3 regions of the Maricaulis sp. B-26 genome follow, and region 2 is predicted to be linked to each of the others. Evidence: predicted binding sites of a transcription regulator. Region 2 holds the regulator's gene; each other region holds the start of a gene.

Region 1 (2,265 bases), on a different contig from region 2:
ACTGTATCGATCGCCGTAATTGCTGCCGCTTCTGACATCCTGCCGGCTCCCTTATTCGCCGCTGCGCGAACCGCGCGCGAGTGATTCTCTGATCCATCAGTCTAGCGATTGCCAAGCCGGGCGAGAGGCCCGGTCGCAGCCGCAACTGTTGGCGAGTCCGGACTAGCCAATTGTCACAAGCGGTTCCCGGACACAGCGAATGCGGGGCGGCGGACCCGGTGACGATGGCCCGAGTGACGATGGCCCGAGTGATGATGGCCCGAGTGACGATGGCCCGGTTCCGGCTTCCACTCGTGCCGGGCGCCCGGGTCGCGACCTCGCCTATCCCCCCGCAAACAATTGCCCCGGCTTTTCCCTCCCTGGCGGCCTCCTGACGTACGTGTGGCGGGCCGCTGGCGCGGCCATGGCGTGGTCTGGTGACGCTTCTACTGGCCTTTCAGGCTGACCTGATTACAAGCAAGAGCCACAGGAGAATTTCATGGCTTTCAAGACTGACGCGGCCAAGATCAGACGCTGGCGCGAGGAACGTCACTGGTCCCAGGAACACCTCGCCGAATTGGCCGGGATCGGACTGCGCACCGTGCAGCGGGTGGAGAATTGCGAGCCCGCCTCGCGGGAAACCGTCATGGCCCTGGCGGCTGCCTTCAATGTCGAGGCCATCGCACTGTGCCTCGATCCGGAAGCAGAAGCCGCAGATATCGTCCAGCGCAAGAACGAAAAGGTGACGGCCGCGCTGCGCCTGTCCCTGTGGATACACCTGGCCGGTTACATCCTGGGGATGATCGTCTTTGCGGGCATCAATCTGGGTGTCGGCGCCTTCGTGATGAAATGGGCGACGATCTGGTGGACAGTCGGCGCAGCGGCACACGCAACGACGGTCGTCATCGTGGAACTCGCAACCCGCTTCACCGAACAGCAAGCTCGGGGGTGATCGCACCTCTGCCGCTTTAGCCGAAAACAGGCGACGACGATTTTACTGGACACCCGCCCTCCGGGCGTTAAAGATGACTGGAACATTTCAAGAACATTCTGCAAGGGAGAGATCGGAATGCTGGGCTACGTAACCCTCGGAACCAACGACCTGGAGCGCGCGGGCGCCTTTTACGACAAGCTGTGTGGCGAGTTCGGCGTCGGCCGGATGATGGACTTCGACAGCTTTATCGCCTGGGGCAAGCCCGGCGGCGGTTGTGGCATCGCTCTGACCAAGCCTTTCGATGGCAATCCGGCCACGGTCGGCAATGGCGTCATGGCGGCCTTCCAGGCGGAAAATCGCGAGCAGGTCGACAAGGTCTACAAGCTGGCAATCGAGCTGGGCGCCCAGAACGAAGGCGAAGCCGGTCCGCGCGGCGATGACGGTTTCTATGCCGGCTATTTCCGCGACCCCGACGGCAACAAGCTTAACGTATTCTGCATGTAATTCCCGCCCTCTTGCGAAGACGGGACATAGCGAAGGTGAACGCCATGTCCCGATCTCCGATTATGATTTCTTCGGTGATCGTATTGATCACCGAGTGGTCTGATCCCTGAGTATCTGATCGGTTTTGGCCGACCGTCGGCGATAGAAATAGGCGCCGCAGAGATAGCCGCCGCCTGCCAGCACGATCAGAAGCAGCAAGGCGATCCAGGGGTTTATTCCGCCCTCGTCGCGGCGTTCCACTGCCCGCGCCAGCTCGCTCGCGACGGCTTCCGCCTCGTCGGCCGTGTGAACGGGACTGCCCAGCGCCTCGCCGACCAGGTCAAGCTGGAAAAAGGACGGGTCGTCGGCTTCCAGTCCCAGCGTCACCAGACTTCCGCTGACCGCACCGGTCGGTGCATAGCGAACGATTTCCAGCGTCTTGAAACCGCCCGCCTGATTGTCACGCCAACTCCGATCGTCGGTCACCCCTATATAAAGCGGACGCCCCTCGGCCCGGACATAGCGCATGCCGCGCCAGGACCAATCGGTATTGGCGGTCCGGAAAATCTCTTCCCGATCGGCATCGAGAACGCGAATGCCCGGCCCCGTGTAATCGCCGCCCCAATAGTGGAGATGGATGCCGACCACGCCGCCGCGCCCCGGATCGACGCGGAACCAGTCCCACTCCCCATCGGCCAGACGGACAATCCGGTGGAAGGGCAAATCGATCTCCGCCGCGGCGTCCGGCGTATCATTGGGCTCGAAGGCATCGAGCGCCGGGTCGATGCGCAGACGCCCCTGTATCTCGGCCGGGCCGCCATCATAACCTTCGGCTGCGGACACCAGCAGATCGTGACGCCCGGCGGGCA
Region 2 (2,265 bases):
GATATCGTGCTGATCAATGCCGCCGCCGCCCTCACCGTCGCCGGCAAGGCGGGCGATCTGGAAACCGGGATCACGCTCGCGCGCGAAGCCATCGACAACGGTCAGGCGCGCGAGGCCCTTGTCCGCATGGCCGCCATTTCCCAGGGCGAGGCCTGACCCATGACCACGACCCCTGACACGCTGGCCCGTATCGGCGCCTACAAGCGCGACCATATTGCTGCCTGCAAGGCGGCCCGTCCCTATCAAGACATAGCCGCTGCCGCCCGCGATGTTTCGCCGGTGCGCGGTTTTCGCGCGGCGCTGGAACGTGCCGCGGTCGATAACGGTCTCGGCCTCATCGCCGAGATCAAGAAGGCCAGCCCGTCCAAGGGGCTGATCCGGCCCGACTTCGACCCGCCCGCGCTCGCTCGGGCGTATGAAGCCGGCGGCGCGACATGTCTCTCCGTTCTCACCGACACGCCCAGCTTCCAGGGTGCGGACGCCTATCTGGGCGCCGCACGCGAGGTCTGCGCACTTCCCGTCCTGCGCAAGGATTTCCTCTACGACCCCTATCAGGTCGCCGAAGCCCGGATGCTCGGCGCCGACGCCATTCTCGTCATTCTCGCCGCCGTCGACGACGATACGGCGCGCGCCCTGATCGAGGAAGCCGCACGCTGGTCGATGGATGTCCTGGTCGAGGTTCACGACGCGCCGGAGATGGACCGTGCCCTGGCACTCGAAGCGCCGCTCATCGGGATCAACAACCGCAATCTGCGAACCTTCGAGACCTCTCTGGAGACCTTCGAATCGCTCGCACCGATGGTGGGGAACGGCCAACTTCTCGTGGGTGAGAGCGGTATCTTCACGCCTGCGGATGCGCAGCGGCTGGAACGGGCTGGCGCGCGTGCCCTTCTCGTCGGGGAAAGTCTTATGCGCCAGGAGGATGTCACGGCCGCGACCCGGGCGCTCATGGCGCGCTCCGGCTCCGCTTGACGCGATTCAGGAACACTTGTAGAACAAGCGCGGTATTCCTGATTTGTTCCCAGGGCTTTTTCGCCCGGAACGCTGCCGAGAGGGCCGACCCGTGCTGACCCGGAAACAGAATGAGCTCCTGCTCTTCATCCACAAGCGGATCAAGGAAACGGGCGTCTCGCCCTCTTTCGACGAAATGAAGGAAGCGCTTCAACTCGCTTCGAAATCCGGCGTTCACCGCCTTATCACGGCCCTGGAAGAGCGCGGCTTCATCCGCCGCCTCGCCCACCGGGCCCGGGCGCTGGAAGTGCTGAAACTGCCCGAATCCGCGGCGGCCGTGGCCGACAAAACCGTGCCCAAGGGCGATCTCGGTCCGAATGTCGTCCGCGCCGACTTCAAGAAGCCTGCGGAAGACGAAACGCATGAGGGCACGATCGAAGTACCTGTCCTCGGCCGGATCGCCGCTGGCGTACCGATTTCCGCCATCCAGCACGAGACCAATCGCCTGCCCATACCCGTCGACATGCTCGGCTCAGGCGAACATTTCGCGCTCGAGGTCAAGGGCGACTCGATGATAGAGGCCGGTATTCTGGACGGCGACACCGTCCTGATCCGTCGCTGCGAATCCGCCGATACCGGCGATATCGTCGTCGCGCTCGTCGATGACGAGGAAGCCACGCTGAAGCGCCTGCGCAAGAAAGGCGGCTCGATCGCGCTCGAAGCGGCCAATCCGGAATACGAAACCCGAATTTTCGGTCCGGACCGCGTGAAGGTCCAGGGACGCCTCATCGGCCTGCTCCGCCAGTATCATTGAGAGCATCACTGATCGAAGCCTTGTCCCCCGGTCAGGCACTTTTTCTTTCCGTTCTGTGCCCCTTGCGAGGCGCGCGCGCGTGCAGGTAAGTGCGGGCACGCAAACTGGCGACATCAATCCCACACTGCGGGTCCAATATGGGAACATACGCGTTCTGTAGGGCCAACCTGCGAGCATACGCGTATATGTCCGGACCGACCGCGCGAGTTTCCGGCCCGGTGCTAGCGCTGCTGCCAGGGGCGCATGGGTCTGACGGGCGCGACTTGCCGGATACGCCGGATGCGGCCGCCCTCGGTCCAGATGAGGGCCCCGCCCCGGCGGGCCAGTTGCCCGGCGTCGAGCACGAGCGCCTCGCAACGGCGCCTGATATGCGCGGGCAGCGTCCGGCGCGTCACGATCAGGGCATTCAGCCGGCAATCTTCCCCGATTGCCTCCAGCGACGTCAGCGAGGCCACCTGCAAGCCTGCGGCCTCACCCGCGCAGCCGAGACTGTCGCAGGG
Region 3 (2,265 bases), on a different contig from region 2:
ACTTGCGACCAGCGGTTCCTGAGACGCGCGGGAAGATGGGCGAGACGGCCCGGCAGCACGCCCGCCGCGCGCTCCGCCAGGTCCCAGCCGGCGACACCCAGCGCCGCCAGTCCGGGCGAGAGGACCCGGCCCTGATCGAGCGGGACGGAGCGGTTGGCGTAGTATTTCTTGTAATGATCTCCGCCCTTGCCGAGATCGATCCGCGTCAGGCCGCGCTCGGGCGCCTGTTCGAACAGGCCGTGTAGCAGCAGGAGCCCCGGCGAGTATTTTGCCAGATCCGGGTCGTAGGCCGGGAACCAGGAGTGATAGACATCGCCGGCCACCAGGCCGAATTCGGCGGCGGCAAGCCGGTCGCCGAACCAGAGCGAGGCGGTCAGTCCGGAAAAGTCCTGGCCCTCGCGCTTGCGCAGATCGGTCAGCACGTGGCGCACCCAGTCGATGCCAAGCACGTTCAGCTTGCCCGTGGCGCGATATTGCGCCTGCTTCCAGCCGGACAGGCGGTTGAAAGCCTCGCCCTTCGGGTCGCCCAGCACGACGCGGACCGGGCCGTGATCGCGCTCGGCCGCGCGCAGGCGCCGCGCGGTCTTGCGGAAATGATCGCGGTGGAGCCCGCGCTGCGCCTCGAAATAGCCCTCCGGCCCGGCGGCGAGATCGACGATCTGGCTGTCCTCGCGGCTGCGCGTTCCGGCGGCGGGCGTATCGCCTGTACCCAGCCAGTTCTCGTAGACGAAGGCCGAGGCTCCCGTGGCGCGGGCGACAAGTTTCGGATCGAGCAGGCCGGGCTCGCGGGCGATCGCGCCCTGATAATCGCTCATCGGAGCCCCGACCGGGCGGACGACGCCGCCATGCGGGCGGTGATGGGGAAAGAAACCGGCCAGCCCCTGATCGTCCTCGAAGACGGCGATGCGGACGTCGCGGCGCGCGCGGGCCACGGTCTCGGTAAACTCGAAGCGCAGATAGGGGCTCGTCAGCTCCCCATCGCGGGACGCCCAGGCGTTCCATTGCACGATCTCGTGCGCCGACATGTCCTCGATTGATACGATCTGCGTGCGCATGGCCGCTCTCCCGTTTCCCGTAACGGGGGAAAAGCAAATTACGGGCCGTCTCCCGGCGGGAAGGGCCGATGGCGGCCGATCGGGGTGACCATTTCTGTCCGGTGCGGGTGCGAGGCTCGGAATTCACCGGCCGCGACAGGCGGGCGCTGGCCCGCACGCGGCGACTCGCTCACTATGCGACCGAACAGAAAGCGAACCTGAATCATGCCCCTGACGTCCATCGGTCTTGAAACCTGGCTCCTGCTCGGCGGCCTTGTCCTCATCCTGGCCCTGCTCGCCGTGCTTGTCCTGCGCCGTCCTGCTGCCGGCGACGGCTTCTCCGCCGGAGAGGTGGAGACGCTGCGGGCCGAGCGCGACGACTGGCGCGAGAAGGCCGAGGCGAAGGCGTCCGAGGCAGCTGCGGCACGCGAGAATCTGGCGCGCCTGGAAGCGGCGGCCGAGGAGCGCGACCGCGTCCGCGAGCAGTTCGAGGCGCTGCGCGAGGAGCATGCCGGGCTCGCCCGCGACCATGCCAGCCTGAAGACGCGGCTCGATGCGGCGGAACGCCATCATGCCGAAAAGCTGGAGGAGCTGGAGAAAGCGCGCGAACGCCTGACCGAGCAGTTCAAACTGACCGCCAGCGAAATTCTCAAGACCAGCGGCGAGGCGCTGAACAAGCAGAGCTCGGAAAGCCTCAAGACCCTGCTCAACCCGCTTCGCGAACAGCTCACCGAATTCCGCACCAAGGTGGAGACCGATGCCAAGGAGCGCTCGGGGCATGCCGGCGAGATCAAGCAATTGATGGAAACCGTCCGCAAGGACGCCTCGCAAATGTCCGAGGATGCCAAGAACCTCGCCAATGCGTTGCGCGCCTCGTCGAAGGTTCAGGGCGATTGGGGCGAGATGGTACTGGCGACCATTCTCGAACGCGCGGGACTTTACGAGGGCGAGCACTTCCATACCCAGGCGAGCGAGCGCAATGCCGAGGGTGCGCTACTGCGTCCGGACGTCATCGTCGACATGCCGGGCGGGCATCGCCTGGTGATCGACTCCAAGGTCTCGCTCACCGCGTTCGAGCGCTGCGTGAATGCCGAGGACGAGGAGATGCGCACCGCGGCGCTGAAACAGCACATTGCCTCGGTGCGTACGCATATCAAGACGCTGGGCGAGAAGGATTATGCGAGCCTGTACGAGGGCGTCGATTTCACCCTCATGTTCATCCCGCTCGAGG

Evidence for each region. Region 2 encodes LexA, which represses DNA repair genes until DNA is damaged. Its sites were predicted from a motif close to ATGTTCCNCTTGTGTTCC; they were not measured.
Region 1: AC13HB_RS14450 (VOC family protein) is a predicted target of LexA. The motif match lies at 1,011-1,028, and genes of this name have one in related genera.
Region 3: AC13HB_RS10180 (DNA recombination protein RmuC) is a predicted target of LexA. The motif match lies at 1,237-1,254, and genes of this name have one in related genera.

Annotation. Positions count from the first base shown of each region.
Region 1 is NZ_JBSXNX010000027.1:159,468-161,732, forward strand. It holds gene AC13HB_RS14440 (thymidylate synthase) at 1-38, opposite strand, end outside; gene AC13HB_RS14445 (helix-turn-helix domain-containing protein) at 479-931, shown strand; gene AC13HB_RS14450 (VOC family protein) at 1,049-1,417, shown strand; gene AC13HB_RS14455 (hypothetical protein) at 1,505-2,265, opposite strand, start outside.
Region 2 is NZ_JBSXNX010000026.1:35,360-37,624, forward strand. It holds gene trpD (anthranilate phosphoribosyltransferase) at 1-156, shown strand, start outside; gene trpC (indole-3-glycerol phosphate synthase TrpC) at 160-972, shown strand; gene lexA (transcriptional repressor LexA) at 1,064-1,765, shown strand; gene AC13HB_RS12535 (ComEC/Rec2 family competence protein) at 1,987-2,265, opposite strand, start outside.
Region 3 is NZ_JBSXNX010000023.1:176,005-178,269, reverse strand. It holds gene AC13HB_RS10185 (GNAT family N-acetyltransferase) at 1-1,055, opposite strand, end outside; gene AC13HB_RS10180 (DNA recombination protein RmuC) at 1,260-2,265, shown strand, end outside.